DNA from 3 places in the Streptomyces sp. NPDC007157 genome. Region 2 is predicted to be linked to each of the others. Evidence: riboswitches for the same ligand, from Rfam matches in the RefSeq annotation. Region 2 holds a riboswitch; each other region holds the start of a gene.

Region 1 (7,006 bases), on a different contig from region 2:
AGCAGCGCGGAGACGAGTTCGGCGCCGTGCAGCGGGGTGAGCGCGGCACCGGCCTGTCCACCACCGTCGGTGATCAGGACCACGTCGGGTGCCATGACCTCCATCAACTCCCGCACCCGCCCGGTACGCAGCGCGGCCAGGAACCGCTCCACGACGGCGCGCTGTTCCGACCGGCTCACCCGGACCCGGGGCCGCCGGGCCGCCACATGCTCGCGGGACCGCCGGGCGATCTGCCGTACCGCGGCGGCCGACTTGCCCACCGCTTCGGCGATCTCCCCGTACGGCACGTCGAAGACCTCGCGGAGCACGAACACCGCCCGCTCGGTCGGTGCGAGTGTCTCCAGCACGGTGAGCATCGCGATCGAGACGCTGTCCGCGAGTTCGACGTCCTCGGCGACATCGGGGCCGGTCAGCAGCGGTTCCGGCAGCCATTCACCGACGTATTCCTCACGACTGCGGGACAGCGTCCGCAGCCGGTTGAGCGCCTGGCGGGTGACGATCCGGACGAGGTAGGCCCGTGGGTCCCGCACCCGGGACCTGTCGACGTCGGCCCATCGCAGCCAGGACTCCTGGAGAACGTCCTCCGCGTCGGCCGCCGACCCGAGCATCTCGTAGGCGACCGTGAACAGCAGACGGCGATGGTCGACGAACAGGTCCTCGGCGGACAGGTCGGCCGTCATGCCGTCGCGGCCGGCTTGGCCAGGGGGATCGCGCAGGCGTCGGAGAAGCCCTGCGAGCCGACCCCGTTCGCCACGTTCGCCCTGGTCGCCAGGTTGACATAGGCGATGAACGCGGTGAGCTCGACCATCGCCGGCGCGCCGAGCCGGTCCAGCAGAGCGGCGTGCATCTCGTCGGTCACGGTCGGCGGGGTGTTCGTCACGGCCTCGGCGTACTCCATCACGTCCCGCTCCAGCGGCGTGAAGACGTCAGACTCCCGCCAGCGTGGCACCTGGCTGGCCTTGGACAGGTCCAGGTTCCCGTTCTGCGCCTGGAAGTAGCCGACGTCCAGGCACCAGGTGCAGCCCACCTGGGCCGCCACCGCCATGTGCGCGAACGACTTGAGGCTCGTGTCGGCCCGGTCCCAGGCGCCGACCCTGCCGCCGAACTCCAGGTTGTCCTGGGCGACCTCGGGACTGTGCCACAGCACCTCGACGTTCTCGGGCACGGCACCGAGCTGTTCGACCATGTTCGCCTTGAGCCCGGCGGGGAGTTCGGCCTTCGGAATGCGCGGCGTCACGGTGTTCTCCTCGTCTGTTGCCGGTATGCGTTGCCTGTTCGGCATGAAGACACCGCCCGGAGCGCGGATGTGACAGGGGCCGGCCGGTGTCGTCGGCGGCCGGCTCGCCACTGCCGCCTGCTCCCCAGTCGGCGCCCGCAGTGCCCTCGACCGTGGCCTGGCCCACCTCGCCGACCGCGCGCTCCGGCTGCACGGTGGCTACGGCTACCCCTGCGCGTACGGTATCCAGAAGATCGTCCGTGACCTGCGGGTCCAGCAGATCCTGGAAGGAACCAACGAGATCATGCGCGTCATCGTGGCCCGCGGCCGCACGGAGGCCCTCGGATGAGCGACGTCCTGCTCCACACCGCCGGCCGGGCGGCCCACCTCACCCTCAACCGGCCCAAGGCACTCAACGCCTTGTCCCACGCCATGGTCCGGTCCATCGCCGAGGCCCTCACCGCCTGGGAGCACGACCCGGCCGTCGAGACCGTCGTCATCACCGGCGCGGGGGAGCGCGGCCTGTGCGCGGGCGGAGACATCCGCAGCATCTACGAGGACGTCCGCGCCGGGGGCGGCACCGTGTCGGCGGAGTTCTGGCGCGACGAGTACCGCCTCAACGCCCGGATCGCCCGCTACCCCAAGCCCTATGTCGCGATCATGGACGGCATCGTCATGGGCGGCGGCGTCGGCGTCTCCGCGCACGGCAGCGTCCGGATCGCCACCGAGCGGTCGCGGATCGCGATGCCGGAGACCGGTATCGGCTTCGTCCCCGACGTCGGCGGCACCTACCTGCTCGCCCTCGCCCCCGGCGAACTCGGCACCCACCTCGCGCTGACAGGCGCTCAGATCGGCGCGGCGGACGCCCTGCTGTGCGGACTCGCCGACCACTGTGTCCCCTCGGACAGGATCGAGCGGCTGATCGCCGACCTCGCCGACCGACCCGTCCACGACGCGCTCGACGGGCACGTGCGACCGGCGCCGGAAGGCGAACTGGCCCGCCACCGCGAGTGGATCGACGCCTGCTACGCCGCCGACACGGTCGAGGAGATCGTCCGGCGGCTGCTCGCCCACGGCGACCCGGCGGCGAAGGAGGCGGCGGAGACCCTGCTCACCAAGTCGCCGACCTCCCTGAAGGTCACCCTGGCGGCGATGCGCCGGGCCCGGCGGCTCGGTCCGCTGGAGCGGGTCCTCGACCAGGAGTACCGCGTCTCCTGCGCCGCCCTGGCCGCCCCCGACCTGGTGGAGGGCATCCGTGCCCAGGTCATCGACAAGGACCGCGACCCGCGCTGGTCCCCGGCCACTCTCGCCGAGGTCACCGACGCCGACGTCGACCGGTTCTTCGCTCCGCTCGGCGAACGCGAACTGGGCCTCGCCGGACCCGACACCACCACGGAGGCGGCCTGGTGAGCCGTACCGTCGCCGCCGGGCAGGAGACGATCCTCGTCGAACGCCGGCGCCGGGAAGATGCAGCCGCAGGGCTACCTGGACCGGCGAACGACCGGCGGGTTCCGTCACCGCTGACCCGGCACCCCCAGAACAGGCCACCGGACGCGAGATGAAGATCACGCCTGATGGTGCGGTCTTGGCCGTGCTCCTGACACGCGGTACGGTCTGTCCGATATCGACGACGACAGAACGGAAGCCGGTGGAAGTCCGGCACGGTCGCGCCACTGTAAGCGAGAGCCCCCTGGGAGCTCGTGAGTCAGACCCGTAGCAGTCGTCCAGTGCACCACCGAGATGGGACGCGAACTCCCAGAGGAGGTTCTGCCATGGCGCAGACCGTCGCGCAGCCGACAGCCACCACCCCCGTCGTTCCCGCCAAGCTGCCGCTGAGCGCGATAGCTCCCTGGGCGGTCTTCTTCGGCATCCTCATGCTCATCCTGCTCTACTTCGTCGGCGCCGAGCAGGGGGCCACCTCCGTGTTCAGCGGCACGGACGTCCACGAGTGGGTGCACGACGCCCGCCACCTCCTCGGCTTCCCCTGCCACTGACGCAAGGGACGCCACACGCTCATGAACTCCGCAACGGTAAGAAACCTCCTGGTGCGGGGCATGCTCGCCGGCCTCGCCGCCGGTGTGCTCGCCCTGGTCGCCGCCTACCTCCTCGGTGAGCCGAACGTCGACAAGGCGATCAGCTTCGAGGACGCCCACTCGCACGAGCACGAGATGGAGGTCGTCTCCCGTTCTCTCCAGTCCACCGCGGGCCTGGCCACCGGTGTGCTGGTCTACGGGGTCGCCTTCGGCGGCATCGCGGCACTCGCCTACTCCTTCGCCCTGGGCCGCGTCGGCCGCTTCTCGCCGCGGGCGACGGCGCTGCTGCTGTCCGTCTGTGCGCTGCTCGCCGTGTACGTCGTGCCCTTCCTGAAGTACCCGGCCAACCCGCCGTCGGTGGGCGACCCGGACACCATCGGCAAGCGGACCACGCTGTACTTCCTGATGATGGTGCTCAGCGTGCTCCTGGCGGTCGCCGCCACCATCCTGGGCAAGCGGCTCCGGCCGAGCCTCGGCACCTGGTGGGCGACCGTGGTCGCGGCGGCCGCGTTCGCGGTCGTCATCGGACTGGCGTACCAGTTCCTGCCGACCATCAACGAGGTGCCGACGGACTTCCCGGCCACCCTGCTGTGGCGGTTCCGGCTCTCGGCGCTGGCCATCCAGCTGGTGCTGTGGGGCGGGTTCGGCCTGCTCTTCGGCGAGTTGGCGGAACGGCAGCTCAACCCCAAGCCGGCGACGGTTCCGGCCGGGCGGACGGTTCCCGCCGCACACTGAACGATTCACGGCACGTGAGGGCCCTCCGGAACCATCCGGGGGCCCTCTCGCGTTCTCCGCCCGAACTCCTTCATTCCCGGGACCAGTTCATCGATTCGGTCTGTGCGGTACCGCGACCTGCCGATCGGCGTGGCCTGTGAAGGCGAGGAGGGGTGAAGCGCCGCGCGATCAGTGCTTGTGGGTCTCGGATCGCTCCGCCCGGGTGGTCGTCAGATAGGCACGCACCAGTGCCTGCCCCGTCCGGCAGCGCACGGGGCGGCAGTCGGGGCAGCGCCTCACATGGTTCAGATAGGTGTCGTAGCGATCCTGGGCGGCGGGCGCGAGGGAGTTCTCCACGGGTGCGGCCTCTCGTGAGTGCCCCGGGGGCGCGGGAGTTGACTGATTTTCAGTATGTCCCCCCGGAGGCCTTCCGGAACGTCCGCCGCGCCCGTCGGGGAGCCGTTCGGCCGACCGCCCGTCGCCTGCCGTACGAGCGCCGTATCCTGGGCCCGCGCCGAACGTGGGGCCACCGTCCTCGACCGGCTGCTCGGCATCTTCGAGCAGCGCGCCCCGGGTGCGCCGCGGCTGCGGTGAACCAGCCGTGAACCCGCCGTGTCTTCGGTGCCGGTGCCGGTGCCGGTGCCGCACTCGCGTCCGCCGCCGCTGACAAGGAAAGATGGGCGTCCAGCGATCGATCAACGACTGCGGAGGAAGTGGACTCATGCCGCATGAGCGAGCGGGCCGGCCGGCGGCTCCGGAGGACCTCGTCGACGTGGCCCGGCTGGTCACGGCGTACTACGCACTGCACCCCGACCCGGCCGACCCGGCCCAGCGGGTGGCGTTCGGCACTTCGGGGCACCGCGGATCGTCGCTGACGACCGCGTTCAACGAGGACCACATCGCGGCCACCAGCCAGGCCATCTGCGAGTACCGGAGCGGTCAGGGCACCGACGGTCCCCTCTTCCTGGGCGCCGACACCCACGCCCTGTCCGAGCCCGCCAAGGTCACCGCCCTGGAGGTGTTCGCCGCCAACGGCGTCACCGTCCTGATCGACAGCGCCGACGGCTACACGCCGACCCCCGCCGTCTCGCACGCCATCCTGACCCACAACCGCGGCCGTACGACCGGACTGGCGGACGGTGTCGTGGTCACCCCCTCGCACAACCCGCCCGCCGACGGCGGCTTCAAGTACAACCCGCCCAGCGGCGGCCCCGCCGCCTCCGACGCCACTTCCTGGATCCAGGACCGCGCCAACCGGATCATCGCCGACGGGATGAAGGACGTACAGCGCCTCCCCTACGAGCGCGCGCTCGCCGCGCCCACCACCGGTCGGTACGACTTCATGGGCGTGTACGTCGACGACCTGCCCAGCGTCCTCGACCTGGACGCGGTCCGGGCGTCCGGGCTGCGCATCGGCGCCGACCCGCTCGGCGGGGCCTCCGTCGCCTACTGGGGCCGGATCGCCGAACGGCACAGCCTCGACCTCACCGTGGTCAACCCGTACACCGACCCCACCTGGCGGTTCATGACGCTGGACTGGGACGGCAAGATCCGCATGGACTGCTCCTCGCCGTACGCGATGGCCTCGCTGATCGAGAAGCGGGACGAGTTCCGGGTCGCCACCGGCAACGACGCGGACGCCGACCGGCACGGCATCGTCACCCGTGACGCCGGCCTGATGAACCCCAACCACTACCTGGCCGTCGCCATCTCCTACCTCTACCGGCACCGGGAGCAGTGGGCGGCGGGCGCCGGTGTCGGCAAGACCCTCGTCTCCTCCTCGATGATCGACCGGGTCGCCGCCGACCTCGGCCGGCAACTGGTCGAGGTTCCCGTCGGGTTCAAGTGGTTCGTGGACGGACTGGTCAGCGGCGCCATCGGGTTCGGCGGCGAGGAGTCGGCCGGCGCCTCCTTCCTGCGCCGGGACGGCTCGGTGTGGACCACCGACAAGGACGGCATCCTGCTCGCCCTGCTCGCCTCCGAGATCACGGCCGTGACGGACAAGACCCCGTCCGAGCACTACGCCGATCTGACCGCGCGCTTCGGCGAGCCCGCCTACGCCCGCATCGACGCCCCGGCGACCCGTGAGGAGAAGGCCCTCCTCGCCAAGCTCTCCCCGGCCCAGGTCACCGCCGAGACCCTGGCCGGCGAACCGGTCACCGGGGTGCTCACCGAGGCGCCGGGCAACGGCGCGGCGATCGGCGGCATCAAGGTGACCACGGAGAACGCCTGGTTCGCGGCCCGCCCGTCCGGCACGGAGGACGTGTACAAGATCTACGCCGAGTCCTTCCAGGGCCCCGACCACCTGTCCCGGGTACAGGAGGAGGCCCAGGCGGTCGTGACGGCCGCGCTCGGCGGCTGACGCCCGGGGCGGAGGCGATGGACGGGTCATTCCGGCAGGACCGTCGCCTCCGCCCCCGCCGGGTGAGACCCGCGCGGTCGAAGCCCGGACAGGCGGCCGGATCCCTCTCGTACGCGGCGATCGCCTCCGTGCCTCCCTGCCTGCCTGTGGGCCTCTCGGCGGAGATCCGCCCGAGCCCGTGGCGTCCCCCGGGTCCCTAGCCGGCCCGGCACTCCGTGAGCCGCTTCTCCAGGAACCTGCGCTCCGCCGCGTTCTCCACCAGCTCCAGGGCCCGCTCGTACGACGCGGCCGCCTCCGGGGTACGGCCCATTCGGCGCAGCAGGTCGGCGCGGGTCGCCGGCAGCAGGTGGTAACCGGCCAGCTCGTCCTCCGCCTCCAGCTCCGCCACCAGCGCGAGGCCCGCCTCCCCGCCCTCGGCCATGCCCACGGCGACCGCGCGGTTGAGCCGGACCACGGCCGAGGGCACGTACCGCTGGAGTTCGCCGTAGAGGCCGGCGATGTCCGCCCAGTCGGTGTCGGCGGCGGTCGCCGCGGTGACGTGGCAGGCCGCGACCGCCGCCTGGATCTGGTACGGGCCGGGGCGGCCGCGGCGCAGGGCGCCTTCCAGCAGAGCGGCGCCCTCGTCGATCTCGGCGCGGTCCCATGCCGTGCGGTCCTGGTCCTCCAGGGTCACCAGGTCAC
Region 2 (7,006 bases):
ACCGGCAACATCGCGATGTCCGCCACCGCCGGCACCGTGGCCCTGGTCAAGGGCACCACCGCGCTGACCTGCAAGACGGCCGCCGACTGCACCGGCGACGCCAATGTCGTGGACCTCCTCGGCTACGGCACCGCCGTCGTCCGCGAGGGCGGCGACGCACCGGCGACGAGCAACACCACCTCCGTGTCCCGGGCCGCCTCGCTCGCCGACACCGACGACAACTCGGCCGACTTCACGGCCGGTACGCCCACCCCGACCAACAGCGCGGGCGACACCGCGAGCGGCGGCAGCGGCGGTGGCACCGGCGGCCCGACCGCGCCCGGCGCCTTCCGCATCCACGACATCCAGGGCACCACCCGAATCTCGCCCCTCAAGGGCCAGAGCGTGGTGGGCGTCCCCGGCATCGTCACCGCCGTCCGCACCACCGGCAGCAGGGGCTACTGGATCCAGGACCCCACCCCGGACGCCGACCCCGCCACCAGCGAGGGCCTGTTCGTCTACACCGGTTCCGCCACGCCCACCGTCTCGGTCGGCGACTCGGTCCTGGTCAGCGGCAAGGTCACGGAGTACTACCCGGCCTCCGCCGCCCAGTCGGTCACCGAGCTGGGCAGCCCGGTCTCCACCACCCTCTCCACCGGCAACGCCCTGCCGGACGCGGTCGCGCTCAACGCCGCCACCATCCCCGGCGCGTACACGCCGACCGACAACGGCGGCAGCATCGAGGGCCTGACCCTCCAGCCGACCGTCTACTCCCAGGACTTCTACGAGTCCATCGAGGGCATGCGCGCCTCGGTCTCGGACGCCCGCGTGGTCGGCGCGACGAACACCTACGGCGAGATGTTCGTGACGGCCAAGCCGCACGAGAACCCCACCAAGCGTGGCGGCACCCTCTACGGCGGTTACGACCGGCAGAACACCGGCCGCATCGAGATCGTCTCGGCCGACGGAACGACCCCCGTCCTCAACGTCGGCGACAAGCTGGCCGGCACCACCACCGGCCCGGTGGACTACTCCGACTTCGGCGGCTACCTGCTCGCCCCCTCGGCCGCCTCCACCGGCACGGCCGTCGACAACGGTCTCCAGCAGGAGGTGACGCGCAAGCAGACCCACGACGAGCTGGCGCTCGCCACCTACAACGTCGAGAACCTCGACCCGACCGACAGCGACGACAAGTTCGCCCGGCTCGCCAAGGGCGTCGTCAAGAACCTCTCCTCGCCCGACATCGTCACCCTGGAGGAGATCCAGGACGACAACGGCGCCACCGACGACGGCACCGTCTCCGCCGAGGCGACCCTGGGGAAGTTCACCGCCGCCATCGTCGCGGCCGGCGGCCCGAAGTACTCCTGGCGGTACGTCAACCCGGTCGACGACAAGGACGGCGGCGAGCCCGGCGGCAACATCCGCCAGGTGTTCCTCTTCAACACCAAGCGGGTCTCCTTCGTGGACCGCGCCTCCTCGGGTGACGCCTCCACCACGGCCGTCTCGGTGGTCAAGGACCGCAGGGGCCAGGCCCACCTGTCCGCCTCCCCGGGCCGGATCGACCCGGCCAGTGCCGCCTGGACGGACAGTCGCAAGCCGCTCGTCGGCGAGTTCGTGTTCCAGGGGCAGACGGTCTTCGTCATCGCCAACCACTTCATCTCCAAGGGCGGCGACGACCCGATCCACGGCCGCTACCAGGAGCCGACCCGCTCCTCGGAGACACAGCGGGGGCTCCAGGCGAAGGAGGAGAACGCCTTCGTCGAGTCGCTGCTCGCCGCCGACCCCCGGGCCCGGATCGTGGCCGCCGGTGACCTGAACGACTTCGAGTTCTCCGATGCCGTCAAGACCCTCACCGACGACGGCAACGACCTCACCGACCTCATCAACACCCTCCCGGTGTCCCAGCGTTACAGCTACGTCTACGACGGCAACAGCCAGACCCTGGACCACATCCTGACCAGCCCCTCCATCACCCGCTACGACTACGACGTCGTCCACATCAACTCCGAGTTCGCCGACCAGGCGAGCGACCACGACCCCCAGGTCGTCCGGATCGACGTGAAGAAGTGCGGCAAGAAGTCCCACCACCCGAAGCCGCACCAGAAGTGACGAGAACGGGCCGGGGCACCGAGGGCGCCCCGGCCCGGCTGGTCCGGTGCCGTCAGGAGCCGGGCAGCTCCTCACGGACCGTGCGGGCCGCGCTGACCAGGTTCTCCAGGGCGGCGCGGGTCTCGGGCCAGGCGCGGGTCTTCAGGCCGCAGTCGGGGTTGACCCACAGCCGCTCGGCGGGGATCGCCCTCAGGCCGGTGCGGAGCAGCCCGGCGGCCTCCTCCGCGCTCGGCACGCGCGGCGAGTGGATGTCGTAGACACCGGGTCCGGCCTCGCGCGGGTAGCCGTGCGCGGCGAGTTCGCGGGCGACCTGCATGTGCGAGCGGGCCGCCTCCAGGCTGATGACGTCCGCGTCCAGGTCGTCGATGGCCTGGACGATGTCGCCGAACTCGGCGTAGCACATGTGCGTGTGGATCTGGGTCCGAGGACGCACCCCGGCGGTGCTCAGCCGGAACGACTCGGTCGCCCACGCCAGGTAGTCCGGGCGGTCGGCGGCGCGCAGCGGCAGGGTCTCGCGCAGCGCCGGCTCGTCCACCTGGATCACCGAAGTCCCGGCCGCCTCCAGGTCGTTCACCTCGTCGCGCAGGGCGAGGGCGACCTGGCGGGCGGTGTCGCCGAGCGGCTGGTCGTCCCGGACGAAGGACCAGGCCAGCATGGTGACCGGACCGGTCAGCATGCCCTTGACCGGGCGGTCCGTGAGCGACTGGGCGTACGTCGTCCAGCGCACGGTCATCGGCTCGGGACGGGAGATGTCACCGGCCAGGATCGGCGGCCGCACGTACCGGGTGCCGTACGACTGGACCCAGCCGTGCCGCGTGGCCAGATACCCCGTCAGCCGCTCGGCGAAGTACTGGACCATGTCGTTGCGCTCGGGCTCACCGTGCACCAGGACGTCGATCCCGGACTTCTCCTGGAAGGAGATGACCTCCTGGATCTCGGCCCTGATCCGCTCCTCGTAGCCGGCCGTGTCGATCCGGCCCGTGCGCAGGTCGGCGCGCGCGGTGCGCAGTTCGCCGGTCTGCGGGAAGGAGCCGATGGTCGTGGTCGGCAGCAGCGGCAGCCCGAGGTGGGCACGCTGGGCGGTGGTCCGCTCGGTGTACGGCTGGGAGCGGCGGCCGTCGGCGTCGGTGATCGCGGCGGTGCGGGCGCGCACCGCCGGGTCCCGGGTGACGGCCGAGTTCTCGCGGGAGGCGAGGTCGGCCCGGTTCGCCGAGAGCCCGGCGGCGATGGTGTCGGTGCCCTGGGCCAGGCCCTTGGCGAGGGTGACGATCTCGGCGGTCTTCTGCTTCGCGAAGGCCAGCCAGCGCAGGATCTGCGGCTCGATGTCCCGCTCGGCCGCCGCGTCGAGGGGCACGTGGAGGAGGGAGCAGGAGGCGGCGACGTCGACCCGGTCGGCCAGGCCCAGCAAGGTGCCGAGTGTGGACAGCGACCCGGCGAGGTCGTTGACCCAGATGTTGCGGCCGTTGACGACACCCGCGACCAGCCGTTTGCCGGGCAGTCCGCCGACGGCGGCCAGCGCGTCCAGGTTGGCGGCGGCGGCCCCGGTGAAGTCCAGTGCCAGCCCCTCGACCGGGGCCTTGGCCAGCACCGGGAGTGCCTCGCCGAGGCGGTCGAAGTAGGAGGCGACCAGCAGTTTCGGGCGGTCGGGCAGGGCCCCCAGGTCGCGGTAGGCTCGCTCGGCGGCGTTCAGCTCGGCCGGGGTGCGGTCCTGGACCAGGGCGGGCTCGTCGAGCTGCACCCACTCCGCGCCGGCGGCGCGCAGGTCGGCGAGGACCTCGGCGTACACCGGGAGCAGCCGGTCGAGCAGGGTGAGCGGGTCGAAGCCGGCGGCCACGCCCGGGGCCGGCTTGGCGAGCAGCAGGTAGGTGACCGGGCCGACGAGCACCGGCCGGGCGGTGAGGCCGAGCGCGAGGGCCTCCCTCAGCTCGCCGACCTGCTTGCCGGAGTCGGCGGTGAAGACGGTGTCGGGGCCCAACTCCGGCACCAGGTAGTGGTAGTTGGTGTCGAACCACTTGGTCATCTCCAGCGGCGCCACGTCCTGGGTGCCGCGGGCCATGGCGAAGTAGCCGTCCAGCGCATCGGCGTCCACGGCGGCCCGGTGGCGGGCGGGGATCGCGCCGACCATCACGGTGGTGTCCAGGACGTGGTCGTAGTACGAGAAGTCGCCGGTGGGTACCTCGTGGATGCCGGCGCCGGCGAGCTGCCGCCAGTTGCTCCGGCGCAGGCCGGCGGCGGTGGCGCGGAGGGCGTCGGCGTCGACCCGGCCCTTCCAGTAGCCCTCGATCGCCTTCTTCAGTTCCCGGTTCGGTCCCTGGCGGGGGTAGCCGTACACGGTGGCCCGTGCTGCCGCGGCTGCGGACTTGGATGTCACGGAGATCTCCTTCGCGAGATGAATCCCTGAGATCCCGGAGACGGGACGAGAGCGCGAAGGGGCGACGAACCGGACGGAAACGACCCTGCACGGCACGGTCATCCGCCTGGTGTGTACGCCGACCCGCCCTCGAGGTCACCGGGATGTCCGCGCACGAGTGGTTCGCGCGCGGGCAGTTGGCAGGTCTTCGGACTCGCGGGCACGCCCTCCTGACGGAGGACACCTACCGGCCGTCGCTTCCCAGGTCCGTACGTCGGGCCCAGTGCGTATGACGGCGTTCGTTCCCACTCACCGCTGCGGGGCAGTCCCGGATTCCCACCGGGTTCCCTCTTGCGACGCATCCCGCCTGGCGGACGGGGCGAACCAGCTGCACCGGCCAGCCTAAGGGGTACCACCGCGGACAGCGGCGACAGGTGCGTCATCCGGATGGTGTGAGCCGCCCCACCGGCTCCGCCGCCCGCGCCGTACCTCGGTTGCTCCCGGCGGGCCGCGCTCACCCCGGCGGATGCGAGCGGGGGCGTGGTCTCACACCAGTGGATGCGCCGATGCGAAGGATCCGTTGTGGTGGACGAGGGCCGGGGCCTCTTCGACCACCGCGCCCGCGTCGATCTCGCCGACGACCAGCAGGTGGTCACCGATGGTCTGACGCAGGGTGATGCGGGCCGACAGCCAGCCGGTGACGTCGTCGAGGATGGGCAGCCCGTCCGGCTGCGCCCGCCAGCGCACCCCGGCGAACCGGTCGACCCCGCTGCGCGCGAACTGCCTCGCCAGAGCGGCGTTCGCGGTGCCGAGGACATGGACGGCGAAGCGGTCCGCGAGGCGCGCGGCGGGGGTGCTGGACGCGTCGAGGCCGATGCAGAACGAGACCAGGGCCGGCCGCAGGGAGACGGAGGTGAAGGAGGTGGCGGTGAAGCCGACGGGGCCCGCGAAGGTGATCACCGTGACTCCGGCGGCGTGCCGGCGCAGGGTGTCGCGCAGGAGGTCCGCGCCGTCGGGGGCGGTGGCCGTGGGCGACGGGCTTCGATGGAGCGGGGCGCTCATGCCCTTTCCTTTCGGTACGCAGCGGGAGGGGTGAGAGAGGGACCTGCGACGGCGGCCGTCACCAGGCGCTCGACTCCACCGCGATCGCGGGCACCAGCCCGGTGCGCAATGCCTCCAGGAAGGTCACGACCTCGGCCGCGACCGAGCGGTGCTGGAGGTCGTTGAGGACGTCGTGGTGGGCGTCGCGGACCACCGCCAGCCGGGAGCGGGACAGCGTCTTCGCGGTACGGGCCAGGGCGTCGCGGTCCGCGAGCGGGTCCGCGTCGCCGACGAGGAGCAGGGCGGGGACGGCGAGGTCCGCGTGGTAGGCCGCGTCGAGCAGGGCACCGGGCAACGGGGCGTCGAGCGTGCCCCGTTGCGCGTCCGGGTCGTTGCTGAGCACACCTCGGTGGGTCGGGCAGGACGTGCGGACATCGAGTTCGTCGTCCCAGCCGCCGCCGGTCCCGGCGGTACGGCCCGGGAGGCCCGCCAGTACGACTGCCCCCGGCCGCATGGCGGCGGCCGAGGAGCCGCCGAGGCCGAGCAGTGCCGCGACGGCCGCGGCACCGGAGTCGGCGCCCACCAGCACGAGTGGACCGGTCACTCCGCCTTCGGCGGCCGCCGTACCCGCCACGGCGGCGGCGAGCCGGTCGCCGAACCGGGCCAGCGAACCGTTCAGGTCGTCGGCGTCGATCTCGGGGCCGTCCACGACCCGGACGCGGTAGGCGTCGGCCGCGAGCCGCCTGCCGAGACGGTCGTAGGCGGCACGGCTCTCTCCCCGGCCGGGCACCACGACGACGGTGCCGCGGGTCAGGAGGCCCTCGGGGGCGTGGTAGTCGCTGTACTCGGTCATCTCGGGCTCCTGTGCGTGCGGGTGCGGGTGCGGGTTGCGGTGCGGGCGCGGTCGGGCCCGGATCGCGTCTTCGGGTGAGTGCTTCTCACGAGGCTCGGTCAGCCGTTCCCGAGCCGGCGCTCGTCGGTGTGCCGGTTGACCGGGATCGGCAGGCCGAGGTTGCCGCGCAGGGTGTCGGCCTCGTACTCGGTGCGGAACAGCCCGCGCTTCTGGAGGATCGGGACGACACCGTCCACGAAGAGCTCCAGGTCGTCGTTGGTGCGGAAGGCGAGGTTGATGCCGTCGAAGGTGCCGGCGTCGAACCACTGCTCGATGGTGTCGGCCACGGTCTTCGGCGCCCCGACGAACGGCGACTGCCGGAACTCGCTGACCAGGTTGGCGACCTGCCGAAGAGTCAAGCCCTCTGCTGCGGCCCGCTCGATGAGCTTGGCCGCTCCGGTGCGGCCGCCCTTCTCGGCGAGGTGCGCGACGTCCGGGAACGGGCCGTCCAGGTCGTGCACGCTGAAGTCGTAGGCGCCGAAGGAACGGCCGAGCAGCGCGAGGTTGCGCTCGAAGTCGTTGTCCTCCTCGAAGATCTCCCGCTCCCGGAGCCGGGCCGCCTCGTCGGTGAGGCCGACGACCGGGCCGCCGTGGATGAAGATCTTGATGTGTTCGGGGTCGCGGCCGTAGGACGC
Region 3 (7,006 bases), on a different contig from region 2:
GCCCCGAGGTCATCTTCGCCGCCCTGGTCGGCGCGATCCTCTGGAACCTGGTGACCTGGCTGGTGGGTCTGCCCTCCAGTTCCTCGCACGCCCTGATGGGCGGTCTGATCGGCGCCACCGTCGCCTCCGCCGGCCTCGGCGCGGTCCACGGCGACGTGCTGGTCACCAAGGTCCTGCTCCCGGCGGTCGCCGCCCCCGTCGTCGCGGGCCTCGCGGCGATGCTCGCCACCCGCCTGTCGTACACGATCGGCAAGAACGCCGACGACAACGCCACCCGCAAGGGCTTCCGCGCCGGTCAGATCGCCTCCGCCGGCCTGGTCTCCCTCGCGCACGGCACCAACGACGCGCAGAAGACGATGGGCATCATCACCCTCGCGCTGATCGCGGGCGGCTCCATCGCCCCCGGCTCGAACCCTCCCACCTGGGTCATCCTCTCCGCCGGCCTCGCCATCGCCCTCGGCACCTACATCGGCGGCTGGCGGATCATCCGCACCATGGGCAAGGGCCTGACCGACCTCCAGCCGCAGCAGGGCTTCGCCGCCCAGACCAGCGCGGCCACCGCCATCCTGGCCTCCTCCCACCTCGGCTTCTCCCTCTCCACCACACACGTCGTCTCCGGTTCCGTGATGGGCGCGGGCCTGGGCCGCAAGGGCGGCACGGTCCGCTGGTCCACCGCGACCCGCATGATGGTCGCCTGGGTGCTCACCCTCCCCGCGGCCGCGGTGGTCGGCGCGCTCGCCGAGTCCGTGACGGACCTCGGCGACTGGGGCACGGCGGTCGTCGCCGTCTTCCTCGTCGCCTCCAGCGCCACGATCTGGAAGCTCTCCCGCCGCGAGGTCGTGGACAGCGCCAACGTCAACGACGGCACGGAGCCGGCCGGTGTGGTGACCGCGGCGATGGCCGCCGTGTCCCCGCCGCCCGCGGGCACGGTGACCGACGACCTCACCGCCACGATCCCGTCCCCCGCCCCGTCACCCGCGCCGGCCGCCGCCACCGACCCGGCCGCGACCGTCTGACCCCCGAGGAAGAACCGACATGAACATCGACTGGGCAGCCATCGGCTCCGTCTTCGGCGTCAGCCTCGTGGTCACCGTGGGCATGGTGGCCCTCTTCACCCTCGGCATCAAGGGCCTCTCCGCCCGCGAACGCGCCATGGCCCAGGGCAATTCCGCGGCCCTGGCCGTGACCGCCGCCTACCTGTGCTTCGCCGCCTGCGCGGCCGCGGTGGCCTACGGCATCCACCTGATCGTGGCCAAGGCCTGACCCAGACCTGAACAGAGCCGAGGAAGGCTCCTCTCCGACTCGCTCGGGAGGAGCCTTCGGCATGTCCCACCAGCCCCGCAGGACCACCGGTGTGGGCCTTCCCACACACTCCCCTCGCAGGTCAACGGCAAGTTGACTGGTCTTCCGGGGGCATGGTGGACTTCCGGAGCCAAGTACGGCGCCAAGAGAGGAAGCCGGTGTGAATCCGGCGCGGTCCCGCCACTGTCACCGGGGTAGCAATCCCCGGGAGCCAGGAACTCTCACCGCCGGTCTCGTCGAACCAGGGCGTGGACACCCTGAGTGAGGACATATCTCCATGCGCGGCTGCCGTTCGAGGTTGAGTACCAGGCCCGTTCCCGCCCCCGCGGCGGGCTGAGCCGATGGGTGCCGGTCGCGTCTTCGCGTACGGCGCCGCCGCCGGCCTTCTCGGCGATCTGCTGCTCGGCGATCCGCGCCGCGGGCATCCGGTCGCCGCGTTCGGACGGGCGGCCGGTGCCGTCGAACGAGCGCTGTGGCGGGACCACCGCGGGTGGGGCGCGCTGCACACCGCCGTCTGCGCCGGCGGCGCCGTGACTCTGGGTGCCCTGGCCCAGCGGGTCGTACGACCGTCCACCGCCGCTTCCGTCGCGCTCACCGCGACCGCCACCTGGGCCGTCGTCGGGGGCACCTCACTCGCCCGCGAGGCCGGCGTCATCGGGCGCGCCCTCAGGACGGGGGACGTCGAGGCCGCCCGGGCCCGGCTGCCGCATCTGTGCGGACGGGATCCGCAGGCCCTGGACGCCGACGGGATCGCCCGGGCCGTCGTGGAGTCCGTCGCCGAGAACACGAGCGACGCGGTCGTGGGTGCGCTGGTGTGGGGGGCCGTGGGCGGGGTGCCGGGGCTGCTCGGGTTCCGGGCCGTCAACACCCTGGACGCCATGGTGGGTCACAAGTCGGCCCGGTACCGGCGGTACGGGTGGGCCTCGGCGCGGCTGGACGACGTGGCGGGGTGGCCGGGGGCACGGCTCACCGCCGTGCTGGCCGCCGTCGCCGGAGACGACGCCAAGGGGGCCGTGCGGGCCTGGCGGTCCGACGCGGCGAAGCACCCGAGCCCCAACGCCGGGCCGGTGGAGGCGTCGTTCGCGGGGGCGCTCGGGGTACGGCTCGGCGGGACGTTGTCCTACGGCGGGCGGGTCGAGCATCGGCCGGTGCTGAACGGGAAGGGGCGTGCGGTGGAAGTCGCGGACATCGAGCGGGCGGTGCGGTTGTCACGGCGGGTGGGGTGGCTGGCGTTCGGGGCCGGCGCGGCCGGGGCCCTGGTGCGGGAGGCGCTTGCACGGCGCCCGGCACAGCGCTCCGCACAGCGGTCGGGACGGGCGTCGTGAACGGCGGCGGCCTCCTCGTGGCCGGTACCACCTCCGACGCCGGCAAGAGTGTCGTCACCGCCGGTATCTGCCGGTGGCTGGTACGGCAGGGCGTCAAGGTCGCGCCGTTCAAGGCGCAGAACATGTCCCTCAACTCCTTCGTCACGCGCGAGGGCGCCGAGATCGGGCGGGCGCAGGCCATGCAGGCGCAGGCCTGCCGCATCGAGCCGACCGCGCTGATGAACCCCGTGCTGCTCAAGCCGGGCGGCGAGCAGAGCAGCCAGGTAGTGCTGCTCGGCAAGCCGGTCGGTGAGCTGAGTGCGCGCGGCTACCACGGCGGGCGGCAGCAGAAGCTGCTCGGGACCGTGCTCGACTGTCTCGCCGAGTTGCGGGGCACGTATGACGCGGTGATCTGTGAGGGGGCGGGCAGTCCGGCGGAGATCAACCTGCGCCGGACCGACATCGTGAACATGGGGATCGCGCGCAACGCGCGGATCCCGGTGCTCGTCGTCGGTGACATCGACCGCGGGGGCGTGTTCGCCTCCTTCTTCGGCACCGTCGCCCTGCTCTCGCCGGAGGACCAGGCCCTCGTCGCCGGGTTCCTCGTCAACAAGTTCCGGGGCGACGTCTCCCTGCTGGAGCCCGGCCTCGACATGCTGCACGGCCTCACCGGGCGGCACACCTACGGCGTGCTCCCCTTCCGGCACGGGCTCGGGATCGACGAGGAGGACGGGCTGAGGGTCTCGCTGCGCGGGACCGTCCGGGAGTCGAACACGGCCCCGCCCGTCGGTGCGGACGTCCTGCGGGTCGCCGTCTGTGCCATCCCCCTGATGTCCAACTTCACGGACGTGGACGCGCTGGCCGCCGAACCGGGTGTCGTGGTGCGGTTCGTGGACCGCCCGGAGGAGCTCGCCGACGCCGATCTCGTCGTGGTCCCGGGCACCCGGGGCACGGTCCGGGCCCTGGAGTGGCTGCGGGAGCGGGGACTCGCGGAGGCGCTGAAGCGCAGGGCCGCCGAGGGGCGGCCGGTGCTCGGCATCTGCGGTGGCTTCCAGATCCTCGGGGAGCACATCGAGGACGAGGTCGAGAGCAGGCGCGGACAGGTGGCCGGTCTGGGTGTCCTGCCCGTCCGGGTGCGGTTCGCCCGGGAGAAGACCCTCACCCGGCCCGTCGGCGAGGCCCTCGGCGAGCGCGTCGAGGGGTACGAGATCCATCACGGGGTCGCCGAGGTCACCGGCGGGGACCAATTCCTGGACGGCTGCCGGGTCGGGCCGACCTGGGGCACCCACTGGCACGGCTCCCTGGAGTCGGACGGCTTCCGCCGGGCCTTTCTGCGCGAAGTGGCGGCCGCCGCGGGCCGCCGGTTCGTGCCGGCCCCCGACACCTCGTTCGCCGCGCTGCGCGAGGAGCAGCTCGACCGGCTCGGCGACCTGATCGAACACCACGCGGACACCGACGCGCTCTGGCGGCTCATCGAGTCGGGCGCGCCACAAGGACTGCCTTTCATCCCACCGGGAGCGCCCGCATGAGCACTGTGTTGTTGTTGTCGACCGCCGACACCGATCTGCTGGCGGCCCGGGCCGCCTCCGGTGCCGGCTACCGGATCGGCAATCCGACGCGCGTCGACGTCACGGAGGAGCTGCCCGCGCTGATCGAGGGCGCGGACATCGCCGTCGTACGGCTGCTCGGCGGCAAGCGGGCCTGGGAGGACGGGCTCGCCGCGCTCCGGGCGTCCGGGGTGCCGACCGTGCTGCTCGGCGGCGAGGCCGTGCCGGACGCCGAGTTGATGGCCGAGTCGTCGGTGCCGGCCGGCGTGGTCGCGGAGGCGCTGCGCTATCTCGTCGAGGGCGGGCCCGCGAACCTGCTGGAGCTGTCCCGGTTCCTGTCCGACACCGTGCTGCTGACCGGCGAGGGGTTCGCCGAGCCGCAGAAGATGCCCGAGTTCGGGGTGCACGGCTCGTACGAGATCCGGGCCGGCCGTCCCACGGTCGGGGTGCTCTTCTACCGGGCCCATGAACTCAGCGGCAACACCGCCTTCGTGGACACCCTGTGCGAGGCGATCGAGGCGCGCGGCGCCAACGCCCTTCCGGTGTACTGCGGTTCGCTGCGCGGGGCGGACGCCGGGCTGTACGAGATCCTCGCCGGGGCCGACGCGCTGGTCGCCACCGTGCTGGCGGCCGGCGGCACCCACGCCTCGCAGGCCTCGGCCGGCGGTGACGAGGAGGCCTGGGACATCGGGGCGCTCGCCGATCTGGACGTCCCGGTGCTGCAGGGCCTCTGCCTGACCTCCTCCCGGCAGGCCTGGGGCGAGTCCGATGCCGCCCTCTCCCCCATGGACGCGGCGATGCAGGTCGCCATCCCGGAGTTCGACGGCCGTCTGATCACGGTCCCGTTCTCCTTCAAGGAGCAGGGCCCGGACGACGTCCCGGTGTACGTCGCCGACCCCGAGCGGGCCGGACGGGTCGCCGGGATCGCCCTGCGGCACGCGCGGTTGAAGCACAAGCCGAACGCGGACAAGAAGCTCGCGCTGGTCTTCACCGCCTATCCAACCAAGCACTCGCGGGTCGGCAACGCGGTCGGGCTCGACACCCCTGCCTCGGCGGTACGCGTGCTGGACGCGCTGCGGGATGCCGGTTACGGGGTCGAGGGACACCCCGACAACGGGGACGAGTTGATCCACCGGCTCATCAACGCCGGTGGCCACGACGTCGAATGGCTCACCGAGGAGCAGCTGGCCGCCGCGCCCGCGCGGGTGCCGCTCGCCGACTACCGGGCGTGGTTCGACCAGCTGGACCCGGACCTCAGGGGAGGCATGCTGGAGGCGTGGGGCGAGCCGCCGGGCAGCCTGTACGTGGACGGCGACGACATCGTCCTCGCCTCCCTCCAGTTCGGGAACGTCGTCGTGATGATCCAGCCGCCGCGCGGCTTCGGCGAGAACCCGATCGCGATCTACCACGACCCGGACATGCCGCCGTCGCACCACTACATGGCCGCCTACCGGTGGCTCGAGAACTCTTTCGGCGCGGACGCGGTCGTGCACATGGGCAAACACGGCACGATGGAGTGGCTGCCCGGCAAGGGGCTCGGGCTGAGCGCGGGCTGCGCACCGGACGCGGTCCTCGGCGAGCTGCCTCTGATCTACCCGTTCATCGTCAACGACCCCGGCGAGGGCACCCAGGCCAAGCGGCGCGGGCACGCCACCGTGGTCGACCATCTGGTCCCGCCGATGGCCCGTGCCGACACCTACGGCGACCTCGCCAAGCTGGAGCAGCTGCTCGACGAGTACGCACTGGTCTCCGACCTGGACCCGACGAAGGCACCGGCCGTGCGGGCCCAGATCTGGACGCTGGTCAAGGCGGCCGAACTCCACCACGACCTGCATGTGGACGACCAGCCGGACGACGCCGACTTCGACGAGTTCGTCATGCACATCGACGGCTATCTGTGCGAGATCAAGGACGTGCAGATCCGCGACGGCCTGCACATCCTCGGCGGCGGCCCGGTCGGCGAGGCGCGCGTGAACCTGGTGCTGGCCGTGTTGCGGGCCTCCCAGGTGTGGGGCGGCCAGGCCAACGCGCTGCCGGGGCTCAGGGCCTCGCTGGCCGCTCACTTCGGTCTGGTCGAGAAGGAGTTGCTCGCCGAGCCCGGTGCGCCCGTGAAGGTGCCGGTCGAGCTGTCCGATCTCGTCGAGGGTCCGTCCCGCACGGCCGCCGACGCCATCGACCTGCTGGAGCAGCTGTGCCGACGGATCGCGGAAGGGATGGAGGAGCGCGACTGGGCGGTCACGGGCAGCCGCTCCCTCATCCGTGACGTCCTCGGCGCCGAACTCCCCGACGCCGTCGCCGTGCTGGAGTTCGCCTGCGCCGAGGTCGTACCCCGGCTGGCCCGCACCACGGACGAGATCGACCACATCCTCAAGGCACTCGACGGCGGTTACGTCCCGGCGGGACCGTCCGGCTCCCCCACCCGCGGGCTGGTCAACGTCCTGCCGACCGGCCGCAACTTCTACTCCGTCGACCCCAAGGCCATTCCCTCCCGGCTGAGCTGGGAGGTCGGCCAGTCCCTCGCCGACTCGCTGGTGCAGCGGTACCTCCAGGACACCGGCGAGTACCCGAAGTCCGTCGGGCTGACGGTGTGGGGCACCTCCGCGATGCGCACCCAGGGCGACGACATCGCCGAGATCCTGGCACTGCTGGGCTGCCGTCCGGTCTGGGACGAGGCGTCTCGGCGCGTGACCGGCTTCGAGGTGGTCCCGCTGGACGAGCTGGGCCGGCCGCGCATCGACGTCACGGTCCGGATCTCCGGCTTCTTCCGGGACGCGTTCCCGCACGTGGTCGGACTGATCGACGACGCCGTGCGCCGGGTCGCCGAGCTGGCCGAACCGGCCGACTTGAACTACG

What was found. Region 2 has a riboswitch for cobalamin ahead of metE (5-methyltetrahydropteroyltriglutamate--homocysteine S-methyltransferase). Riboswitches for the same ligand answer to the same signal wherever they lie in the genome.
Region 1: linked by a shared signal. The riboswitch ahead of ABZ642_RS07090 (CbtB-domain containing protein) and the one ahead of metE (5-methyltetrahydropteroyltriglutamate--homocysteine S-methyltransferase) in region 2 are both predicted to bind cobalamin.
Region 3: linked by a shared signal. The riboswitch ahead of ABZ642_RS12765 (cobalamin biosynthesis protein) and the one ahead of metE (5-methyltetrahydropteroyltriglutamate--homocysteine S-methyltransferase) in region 2 are both predicted to bind cobalamin.

Annotation. Positions count from the first base shown of each region.
Region 1 is NZ_JBEYFE010000003.1:341,492-348,497, reverse strand. It holds gene sigJ (RNA polymerase sigma factor SigJ) at 1-680, opposite strand, end outside; gene ABZ642_RS07105 (carboxymuconolactone decarboxylase family protein) at 677-1,237, opposite strand; partial or broken gene ABZ642_RS07100 (acyl-CoA dehydrogenase family protein) at 1,323-1,565, shown strand; gene ABZ642_RS07095 (enoyl-CoA hydratase/isomerase family protein) at 1,562-2,626, shown strand; cobalamin riboswitch at 2,810-2,947, shown strand; gene ABZ642_RS07090 (CbtB-domain containing protein) at 2,989-3,210, shown strand; gene ABZ642_RS07085 (CbtA family protein) at 3,232-3,984, shown strand; gene ABZ642_RS07080 (hypothetical protein) at 4,153-4,320, opposite strand; gene pgm (phosphoglucomutase (alpha-D-glucose-1,6-bisphosphate-dependent)) at 4,685-6,325, shown strand; gene ABZ642_RS07070 (RNA polymerase sigma factor) at 6,522-7,006, opposite strand, start outside.
Region 2 is NZ_JBEYFE010000001.1:417,171-424,176, reverse strand. It holds gene ABZ642_RS01880 (endonuclease/exonuclease/phosphatase family protein) at 1-2,088, shown strand, start outside; gene metE (5-methyltetrahydropteroyltriglutamate--homocysteine S-methyltransferase) at 2,141-4,459, opposite strand; cobalamin riboswitch at 4,634-4,827, opposite strand; gene ABZ642_RS01870 (flavin reductase family protein) at 4,985-5,500, opposite strand; gene ABZ642_RS01865 (alpha/beta hydrolase) at 5,559-6,332, opposite strand; gene ABZ642_RS01860 (LLM class flavin-dependent oxidoreductase) at 6,431-7,006, opposite strand, start outside.
Region 3 is NZ_JBEYFE010000006.1:68,739-75,744, forward strand. It holds gene ABZ642_RS12755 (inorganic phosphate transporter) at 1-1,016, shown strand, start outside; gene ABZ642_RS12760 (hypothetical protein) at 1,036-1,263, shown strand; cobalamin riboswitch at 1,402-1,544, shown strand; gene ABZ642_RS12765 (cobalamin biosynthesis protein) at 1,644-2,627, shown strand; gene ABZ642_RS12770 (cobyric acid synthase) at 2,624-4,135, shown strand; gene cobN (cobaltochelatase subunit CobN) at 4,132-7,006, shown strand, end outside.